2 regions of the Bacillus mesophilum genome follow, and region 1 is predicted to be linked to the other one. Evidence: predicted binding sites of a transcription regulator. Region 1 holds the regulator's gene; the other holds the start of a gene.
The links. Region 1 encodes Rex, which represses fermentation and respiration genes when NADH is low (regulators of the CRP and FNR family bind a similar motif). Its sites were predicted from a motif close to TTGTGAAATATTTCACAA; they were not measured.
Positions count from the first base shown of each region.

Region 2: a site for Rex is predicted at 1,912-1,929, ahead of ric (iron-sulfur cluster repair di-iron protein). Genes of this name have one in related genera too.

Region 1 is NZ_WBOT01000009.1:3,316-8,859, reverse strand. It holds gene groL (chaperonin GroEL) at 1-460, opposite strand, end outside; gene groES (co-chaperone GroES) at 517-801, opposite strand; gene F7732_RS19770 (CPBP family intramembrane glutamic endopeptidase) at 1,142-1,870, shown strand; gene F7732_RS19765 (YdiK family protein) at 1,867-2,073, shown strand; gene F7732_RS19760 (redox-sensing transcriptional repressor Rex) at 2,131-2,775, opposite strand; gene moaC (cyclic pyranopterin monophosphate synthase MoaC) at 2,800-3,285, opposite strand; gene F7732_RS19750 (ABC-F family ATP-binding cassette domain-containing protein) at 3,451-5,370, shown strand.
Region 2 is NZ_WBOT01000006.1:28,443-33,986, reverse strand. It holds gene moaA (GTP 3',8-cyclase MoaA) at 85-1,101, shown strand; gene ric (iron-sulfur cluster repair di-iron protein) at 1,174-1,854, opposite strand; gene F7732_RS16910 (molybdopterin molybdotransferase MoeA) at 2,068-3,333, shown strand; gene mobB (molybdopterin-guanine dinucleotide biosynthesis protein B) at 3,327-3,851, shown strand; gene F7732_RS16900 (YwiC-like family protein) at 4,004-4,741, shown strand; gene F7732_RS16895 (Crp/Fnr family transcriptional regulator) at 4,757-5,449, opposite strand.

The sequences.
Region 1 (5,544 bases):
CGTCAGCAGCAGAGATTGCAGCAACCTGTGCAATGGACTCTTTGCCTTCAATTGGCTTAGAAATAGCTTTTAACTCTTCAACAGCTGTAAGAACCGCTTTTTCCATACCTTTGCGGATACCCATTGGGTTTGCGCCAGCTGTTACGTTTTTAAGACCTTCGCGGATCATTGCTTGAGCAAGAACCGTTGCAGTTGTAGTACCGTCACCAGCAACATCATTTGTTTTGCTTGCTACTTCTGCTACAAGCTTCGCACCCATGTTTTCGAATGCATCTTCAAGTTCGATTTCTTTCGCGATTGTCACACCGTCATTTGTAATTAACGGAGATCCGAATTTTTTCTCAAGAACCACGTTGCGTCCTTTTGGTCCAAGAGTTACTTTTACTGCATCTGCAAGTGTATCAACCCCGCGCAGCATAGAGCGGCGAGCTTCTTCACTGAATTTAATCTCTTTTGCCATTTGTAATAACCTCCTCAAAGATTTTAAATTAATATAAGTCTAAGTCTATTTTTGATTTATCCGATTACTGCGAGAATATCGTTTTCACGAAGAATTAAATATTCTTTGCCTTCGTATTTAACTTCAGTTCCAGCATATTTTGAGAAGATAATGCGGTCACCATCAGCAACTTCCAATGCAACACGCTCACCATTTTCAAGCACGCGTCCAGTACCAACCGCTACGACTTTGCCTTCCTGCGGCTTTTCCTTTGCAGAGTCTGGAAGCACGATACCGCTTGCAGTTTTTTCTTCAGTTTCAACAAGCTCGATAATAATTCGATCACCTAGTGGCTTTAACAAGTGAAACAACCTCCTCAATCATTATGTAGTGATTTATTTATTAGCACTCTATCGACTTGAGTGCTAACACATTTATTATATTAATAGTTCTGACTTTTATTTGCAAGCATGATGCTGTATTTTTCATAAAAAATTTTAGACTTTAAAAGGAAGTCTATTATTGCCTATGCCAGAGTCCAGAAAGATCCATTTCTGGCAACCTCTTCATTATATACATTCACATTCTTTTTATGCATAAAGGCTGTTCGGGGTAGCCTTCTATTTGAAAGAAGTCCCTCTTTATGAGTAAAATGGTTAAAAGAGCATATGCTTGATTCTATGTCATAAGGGAGATCATCATTTGAAAAAAGAATACTGGATTATTTTAATTGTGTATATTGCCATGCAGCTTTCCTCCATTGTCGGCTTGCCGCTTATGGTGTTTGGAAGTGAGCTTATAACTGGCACTAGAATGGATCAAGGTACGGCCGTGTCTTCTTGGCTTGTGATTAGCTTTTCTCTAGCCCTCATCATCATTCTTTTCCTGCTGCGAAAGGATATGAAAGTGGAGCGGAGTTTATCTGAGCAATCATCCGTTGTAAAATCGATCGCCTGGGCCATTGGCGGGGTGTTTTTAGCACTGATTGCACAGTCTGTTGCTGCAAATATTGAATATATGATTGGCATTGAAATGGGTTCAGAGAACACACAGCAAATCATGAGTATCATTGAAACGTCGTCAATTGTTATTCTTGTTGTGTCGATCATTGGACCGATTTTAGAAGAAATCATTTTCCGGAAGATTATTTTCGGCAGCCTGCATAAACGCTTTAACTTTTTCATATCAGCGCTCCTTAGCTCTGTCATCTTTGCGGCAGCACATACTGAATTTGAACATTTGCTTCTCTATTCAGCGATGGGGTTCACGTTTGCCTTTCTATATGTAAAAACAAAACGGATCCTTGTGCCGATCTTTGCTCACGTAGCCATGAATTCTCTTGTAGTCGTCATGCAGCTTAACATGGAAGAAATCGAAAAATGGCTGGAGGAAATGGAACATGTGGCAGCATTTATTGGAGGGTTACTATGAGAAGAACTCCTCTGTTTTCAGGCATCATTTATTTGATCCTTGGCATACTATTTGTCTACATCGCTATTCAAAGTCTTCAGCAAAACGGAGAGTGGGGATTCATGACAAACCTTCTCATTATCATTGCTACCTTTGACATTGGAGCTGGCCTCAAAATGATCAGCTTCCACTTTAAGCTTAAAAATCTTGAAAACAAAAAATGAGCCTGTATAAGGGCTCATTTTTATTTTGAACAAGACATGCTTTCCTGGAGGGATCTCCTACATATCTGCCGGGTAATGTTTTAAGAAATAAATTAATGATTGCAATTCCACGGCTAAGTCGATATGGTGAACCCTGATTGCTGGGGGCACAGTTAATCTAGCAGGAGTAAAGTTTAAAATTCCTTTTACTGTGCTTTGTGAAATTCTATCTGTAATCGTCTGAGCATGCTGAGAAGGTACAGTTAAGATCACAACTTGGATGTCATTTTCTTCAATGACCTTTTCAAGATCGTCCATATGATAAACGGATACATCCCCAATTTTTTGATTAACTTTATCGGGCGAAACATCGAAGCCCACTTCAATTTTTGTATTGTTGTTTTTTAAGAAATTATAGTTTAATAAAGCAGTCCCCAGATTACCAACACCAATTAAACCAACCTTTGTTACTTCATCTTGGTCGAGCGTTTTTCTAAAAAAGGACAGCAGGTAATTCACATTGTAGCCATAGCCTTTTTTTCCAAGTGCTCCAAAGTAAGAAAAATCCCTTCTGATCGTGGCAGAATCAACTTTTACAGCATCACTTAATTCCGCAGACGAAACCCGAAGCTTACCTGATGCATGCAGATTTTTTAAAAATCGATAATACAGCGGTAATCGCTTTGCAGTAGCCTGCGGAATTTTGGTTTGTTCTGTTGACATCATTGTACCTCCGTATTCTCCGTCCTACTCCGTTCTTTTAAAATCCCCATTTTTGCCGCCTGTTTTTTCTATTAAGTAGGTTTCCCCAATGATCATCCCTTTATCGACGGCCTTGCACATATCATATACAGTCAGCGCACAAGCTGAAGCAGCTGTTAACGCTTCCATTTCAACACCTGTGCTGCCTTTTGTTTTGGCAGTAGCCGTAATTTGCAGAATATGATCAGAATCTGTCAGCTTCCATTCAAAAGAAATGTCCACACTTGTAAGCATAATTGGGTGGCACATTGGAATAATGTCAGATGTTTTTTTACTTGCCATAATTCCGGCAACTTGTGCAACGGCTAATACGTCTCCTTTTTTCATACTGTTAGACGTAATCTTGTCGTATATGACCTCATTTACTTTTATACTTGAATGGGCAATAGCTGTGCGAACGGTTTCGGCTTTTTCGCCAATATCAACCATCTTAGCTCTGCCTTCTTCATTAAAATGCGTTAAATCTCCCATATACTAACACCTCACAACAGAATCATACACTATTTTAGGTGCATTTGTGTATAGTTTGTATTCATATTCACATATTTATTTGCAAATTTCTTCAAATAACGCCGGTTTATTGCCGAACCTCAGCGGAATACGATACACTTGTCTTATACTGCAGAGGTGAAAATCATGATACTATTACAAGTTAATCAGCTCAATAAAAGCTTTGGTGCTGATCCAATTTTAACGAATATAAAAATGGAAGTACAAACAAGAGACCGCATTGCGCTCGTTGGACGAAACGGAGCAGGCAAATCGACTTTATTAAAAATAATCGCTGGCCATATCTCTTATGACAGCGGGGAAATCATGAAGCCAAAGGAAGTTGAAATCGGCTATTTGGCGCAAAATACAGGACTTGAATCTGAGCTGACAATTTGGGATGAAATGCTGACCGTTTTTGCTTCTTTACAGCAGCAAGAAAAAGAATTGCGTTCATTAGAAGAAAAGATGTCTGATCCTAACGCAATGAGCAACGAAGAAATGTATAACCGCATTTTAAAAGAATATGATCGCCTTCAGGTCAGCTTTAAAGAGAATGGAGGCTACCAGTATGAAGCAGATATCCGCTCCATTTTACACGGCTTGAACTTTCATACCATAGGATATGATGCGAAAATATCATCCTTAAGCGGCGGACAGAAAACACGGCTTGCGCTCGGAAAGCTGCTCTTAACAAAACCTGATCTGCTTATTCTTGATGAGCCAACAAACCATTTGGACATCGAGACCCTTTCATGGCTCGAATTCTACCTGCAGAGCTATGAAGGAGCTATTTTAATTGTTTCGCATGATCGGTACTTCCTCGACAAGGTTGTTACACAGGTATATGAAATCTCACGTCATCAGATCAAAAGGTTCACCGGAAACTACAGCCGCTATTTAGATCAGAAAGCAGCAGATTTTGAACGTGATATGAAGCAGTATGAAAAGCAGCAGGAAGAGATCTCAAAGCTTCAGGATTTTATTCAGCGAAACCTAGCACGTGCCTCAACGACCAAAAGGGCACAGAGCCGCCGTAAACAATTAGAACGAATGGATGTAATGGATCGTCCCCTTGGCGATGAGAAATCAGCATCTTTTGGCTTTCAAATTGAAAGACAATCAGGCAATGATGTGCTGCAGGTTATGGATCTCGCTATTGGCTATGCAGGTGAAGCAGTTGCTGGAAACCTTTCTTTCCGGATTACTAGAGGAGACAGTGTCGCTTTAGTGGGACCTAATGGGATTGGGAAATCGACTTTGCTGAAGACTATTATTGAAAACCTTCCAGCCTTACAAGGGAAGATCCTGCACGGTTCTAATGTAACGATTGGGTATTATGATCAGCAGCAGGCAGAGCTTACATCCAATAAGCGAGTTTTAAATGAACTTTGGGACGATTATCCGCAAATGCTGGAAAAAGACGTTCGAACCGTTTTAGGTAACTTTCTTTTTTCAGGGGATGATGTATTAAAAACCGTGTCTACGTTAAGCGGCGGCGAAAAAGCGCGTCTTGCTTTAGCCAAATTAATGCTGCAAAAATCCAATTTTCTAATACTGGACGAGCCTACCAATCACCTGGACTTAGACAGTAAAGAGATTCTGGAAAATGCTCTAATTGATTATCCTGGCACTATCTTATTTGTCTCTCATGACCGCTATTTCATTAACCGCATTACATCTAAAGTAATTGAACTATCAAAAGAGGGTGCCGAGGAGTTTCTCGGGGATTACGATTATTATGTGGATAAAAAGAAGGAGCAGGAAGAGCTTGAAAAGTTTGATGCTGTTTCTGCAACTGCTGAATCTGTATCTTCGACTGAAAAAAACAATTATCAATTAGATAAAGAAGCCAAGAAACTGGAACGGCAGCGAAAACGAAGAATAGAAGAGATCGAAAAACAAATTGAAGAGCTTGAACTCAAAATAGAAGAATTTGATCAACTTTTATGTGATCCTGAGGTTTATCAGGACCATGAGAGGGTACTAAAGATAACAACAGATAATGATCTGGCAAAACTTGAGCTTGAAACCCTTCTTGAAGAATGGACTGAGCTAGCAGATTAATTATCGTACCCCCTTTAGGCATTTATTCTCTCTAGAAAGAACCGGGACTATAGTCATCTCGGTTCTTTTTTTATCCACAAATTTATTAACAAAACAAACCTTGAAAAATAAGTATTCCACACACTTTTCCACAATATCCACAAAAAGTTGTTCACTTATCCACATATCCACTAT
Region 2 (5,544 bases), on a different contig from region 1:
AATCCGCTATTGTAATCAGCAATTGTGTGAATTATTCAGTGAATATAAGCCTGAATATATTATGCAATCATGGAGTTGACTAGAATGACAAAAACAATCATAAGAGATCAGTTAAAAAGACCTTTACGTGATTTAAGAATATCTGTAATAGATCGCTGTAATTTTCGCTGCACGTATTGTATGCCTGCAGATATATTTGGACCTGACTTTGCCTTCCTGCCTCGCAGTGAATTATTAACCTATGAAGAGATTGATCGTCTGGCAAGGATATTTGTGGATCTTGGAGTAGAAAAAATAAGATTAACTGGCGGGGAGCCGCTAATGAGGAAGGATCTTCCCGTTCTTGTGGGAATGCTTTCAAAAATTGAAGGGCTAAACGATATTGGGCTGACAACTAACGCCGTTTTGCTGCCGAAATATGCAAAGTCCTTAAAGCAAGCAGGACTTAAGAGAGTAAATATCAGTCTTGATAGCCTAAAGGACGAACTTTTTGGAGAAATCAATGGCCGGGGAGTAGGAATAAAACCCGTCTTAAAAGGCATAACTTCAGCAAAAGAAGCCGGATTAGGTGTAAAAATCAATATGGTTGTAAAAAAAGGCTTAAACGACGAAGAAATTGTACCTATGGCAAAGTTCTGTAAAGAAGAGGGACTTCAGCTTCGCTTTATTGAATATATGGATGTTGGAAGCACAAATGGATGGAAAATGGACGATGTTGTGACTAAACAAGAAATATTTAATCTTTTAAGTGAACATTTCTTGCTGGATCCAGTTGATCCTGATTATTTTGGAGAAGTAGCAAAGCGATATCGATATAAAGATAAAAATGTTGATGTAGGTTTTATTACTTCTGTATCTGAATCATTCTGTTCAAGCTGCACACGCTCAAGATTATCTGCGAATGGACAGATTTTTACTTGTTTATTTAATGGCAATGGCCACGACTTGAAGGAATTTATGAGAGCTGGTGCCAGTGATGAAGAGATACGCCAGCGCGTTATTTCCATTTGGGATGGGCGAAAAGACAGATATTCCGATGAAAGAACGGCAGAAACAGCAGCTAATCGCAAAAAAATAGAAATGTCCTATATCGGAGGATAGACGGCAATTAGACTGAAGATAATGCAATAAGAAAAGAGGGGATTCCATCAATGGAAATCCCCTCACTTTTTATTATGAATATCTTGGAAATAAAATATTGTTTTCAAGATGAATATGCATAAATGTCTGTTCTTCTAGCCTTTCAAGACGTTTGTAAACCAGCCGGTATGTTCCGCAAGCATCATGAGGAGGTGTGAAGTTGGATGTAACAGAGCGAAGCTCCGCTAAAATCTGACCAACCTCTCTATGCTCCTCCATTAAGGATTGCAATTGATCTGCAGGATTTGCTTGGTCTTGTTCCAGTTGAATGAGAATTGGAAAGACTTCTTGCTCTTCCTTTTCCGTGTGTTCAAGCAATTCTTTTTTTAATGCGTAAAAGAGTTCATTAACTCTTAGCAATTCAGGTTTACGCTCTCCATGAACACGGGAAACTTTTGTTACATAAGGGCTAAGTGCCGGAAGCTCTTCCTTTAGCTCAGCATGATAATATTCCTGAATATGCTGAATTAATTGTTCAGAGCTCGAGTTTGTCCAAATATCGGGCTGATCCAATTTGTTTTGCTCGTTTTGTACAGATTCGTGTAGTTCACTCATTAGCTGCTCCAGTGATATTGCTTTATTCTCAACTGCATGCAATAAGGAATTGTTGCCTCCGCAGCAAAAATCGATCTGATAGCGTTTAAAAATATCACTTGTCCTTGGGTATTCATTTACAATTTCTTTTACAATGCTTTCTTCATTTAATACAATCATTTGTGTATCCTCCTTGATATGGGGTATTTTTAGTTTACTAATCCTTTCAATTGCATTTAGTGATTTATATCACATAAAATGAAAAAGTTTATGATCCTTCCTAAAAAGAAGGAAAAAGTGTGAGTTAATTCATGATGTTCACTCAATAAGAGATTTATAATAGTAATTAGAATGGAAAAGCTACAGATGTTTACTACATAGGAGTTGATTGTTTTGCTGGACAAAAGAAACCCAATCAAAATTGCTGATGCTGTTTCGAGGGTAATGAAATATGAGAAAAAAGGTGAAGCAGAATATAGTTCTATTTATACAAGTAATGGCAGATATTTAGCTGCTGATATAAAGGCTACACACGATGTTCCGCACTTTGATCGTGCACCATATGATGGCTTTGCTGTCCGCTCAGTGGATACTGCTCAAGCATCACAGAGCAATGAAATAGAATTTGAAGTTATTGATCATATTGGTGCAGGTCATGTTACAAACAAGGTACCAGCAGCTTTTGAAGCGGTTCGAATTATGACAGGTGCCCAAATGCCCGAAGGCTGTGATGCAGTCTTAATGCTTGAACTATCCAAAACATTCGAAAAAGATGGTAAGACTTATATGTCCACCAAGCGTAAATTAAAACCAGGTGAAAATGTGTCCTTTAAAGGGGAAGATGCTAAAACGGGAAAAGTATTAATTCATAAAGGGACCTTAATCAATCCCGGTATACAAGCTGTGCTGGCTACTTTTGGATATGCACAAGTACCCGTTGCGAAAAAACCTGCAATTGCCTTATTTGCAACAGGCTCTGAGTTATTAGAGGTAGAAGATGACCTTGAACCTGGAAAAATCCGCAACAGCAATGCACTAATGATTACCGCTCAAATTGAAAGAGCAGGCGGGAATGCCTCGTATTTAGGCAAGCTGCCGGATGACTTTGATACATGTTTTACTGCTGTAGAGAATGCCTTGCACGAGAGTGATTTCCTTATTACAACAGGCGGAGTATCTGTCGGTGATTTTGATTACTTGCCCGCTATTTATGAGAAACTTGGAGCTGAGGTATTGTTCAATAAAGTCGCAATGAGACCTGGCAGTGTAACAACTGTCGCCCAACTGGATGGAAAACTTCTGTTTGGTCTTTCTGGCAATCCTTCCGCCTGCTATGTTGGGTTTGAATTATTTGTGCGTCCGATTATCCGTACATTTTTGTTTTCTAAAAAAGCTCATTTAAGACGTGAGAAGGCTATTTTAACAGCCGATTTCCCAAAAGCTAATCCATTCACCCGCTTTGTCAGGGCGATTTTAAGTGTGGAAGATGGCAAGCTTGTTGCTGCACCAAGCGGTATGGATAAATCTAATATTGTTATGAGCCTTGCTGGAGCAAATGCTTTAATGATTCTGCCTGGGGGCAGCAGGGGCTACTTGAACGGAGACGAAGTAGACGTCCTGCTGCTTGAGGAATTTACGGGCAGCGAGTGGCCATGGTAAAAAAAACCCCTTTTATTTTTCAGATCGTTGGATATCAAAATAGCGGAAAGACGACTCTCATAGAGCAAGTGATTCGCCGTCTTAAAGAGAATGGGAAAAGAACAGTCGTCATCAAACATCATGGCCATGGAGGAATGCCTTCCTTAGATGAAGATAAGGATTCATTCAGGCATGTAAAAGCTGGAGCAGCTGCTTCTCTAATAGAAGGAGACGGAAGGCTGATTCTTCATGCAGAACAGCAGGATTGGTCCCTGGATGAGAAAATTGCAATGGCCACTTGTCTCAATCCAGATCTCATATTGCTTGAAGGACATAAATATGAAGAGTTTCCGAAGGCAGTACTAATTCGCAAGGATGATGATCTCCAGCTGCTCCATGACTTGTCAAACATTAAGATTCAATTTTATTGGGATAAAAAATTGCAAATGAATGGTTTTTATATAAAAGATCAAGCTGGTATGGAATGTCTAGTATCGTATTTATTAAATGAAATAGAGGGAGGTAAAACGGGGCTTTGATTATTGAGCTCCGTTTTTCTATCTGATTGTAAAAGCATCTGACACTATTTACGGATTTAATTACATTCTGCTTTATCTGCCGGATTTGTGATATACAGCACTTATCTTCATTCCGTAATCGTTTATGATAACGAGACAGGGGGGAGATACGGATGAAATTATTTTTACCAAAACAGCATGGAGCATGGGCAATGCTCATCATTCCATTTTGGCTGGGTGCTGCAGCAGCCGGAGATTCTGATTGGAGAATGCTTCCGCTATTTGCAGGATGGTTTTTCTTATATTTAGGGACGTATCCATTTCTATTGCTGTTTAAAAGAAAAAAGAAAAAAGAGCATAAGCTTTGGACAGCTGTTTATTTTACTAGTGCATTTCTCTTGTTGATCGTACCTGTAGTTCATGAACCAAAGCTAGTTTGGCTAGGTATTTTCTTTATTCCGTTTATGCTATTAAATATGTATTTTTCATCCAAAAATCAAGACAGGAGGTTTTTAAATGATTTATGTGCCATCATGATTTTTTCTCTTTCCGGGCTGGCAGGTTCTATATTAATCAATGGGTATGTGAGAGATTTGAGTATATTAATCACAATTTGTACGCTGCTTTTCTTTACGGGCAGCACGTTATATGTGAAAACCATGATTCGCGAAAAATCAAATATTACATATAAGCGGCTATCTTGGGGCTATCACATCGCCATTCCCTTGGCGATATTCGTTTTGGGTGAGCCGCTCATTGCGATCGCTTACCTGCCGAGCTTATTTAGAGCCATCTATCTATATGGGAAAAAACGCTCAGTAATGAGAATTGGTATTTATGAAATCATCAATTCAGGTTTATTCTTTATCATTATGATTCTATATGTATTACAAAAGCATCCGGCTTATTGAACAAGCCGGATGCTTTTATTCGATGCTGCATATGGAAATCGGACAGTTTTCACAATCGATCTCATCTTTTAAAAATGAAAGGTTATGTATCGTTATATAGCCTTTATCGATCGAGATAATTTTATTTTTCCTCAAGTCACTGAGCATGCGATTAATGACTTCACGTGATGTGCCGCAGAAATTTGCCAAATCCTGATTCGTTAGACTTGTATCAAGACGAATATTTTCCCCACTCGCCACACCGTAGCTATTAGATAATCGTATTAACGTAGAGTATAGGGCACCTTTTTTTCCATGAAGAACCAGATCCCTAAGTTTTGTTTGATTTATTTGGTTTTGAAGGCTGATCCATTCTAAGAGCTCGAGAGTCAGTTGATGATCTTTTTTCAGTAATTGATTTAATTCAGCTTTAGGAATGACAGCCGCTTCGCCGTTCTCGATAATTTTGGCACTATGCGTATATTGAGATTGTGCACAAAAGATGGACATATCTCCAACGATTTCTCCGCTTCCGCTCATTCGAAGTGTAAGCTCTTTCCCGTTAGGAATTATTTTAGTAATCTGCACTTTCCCAGATAGAAGTAAGTATAGTCCCTTTGCTGTCTCTCCATCTTGAAAAAGATACTCTCCCTTATTCATTTTAACTTTATACGAAGCTGAAGCAGTAAGTTTTTGGAGTATAGGTGAAAGGTGTGTTGTAGACATCATTCTTTGCCTCCTCTTCTAAAATAACTGCGCTTTTGGCACATTTAGAAAGGCTAAAATTATTAGTTTAAAATATTGACTGTCGCAGCAGTTAGTAT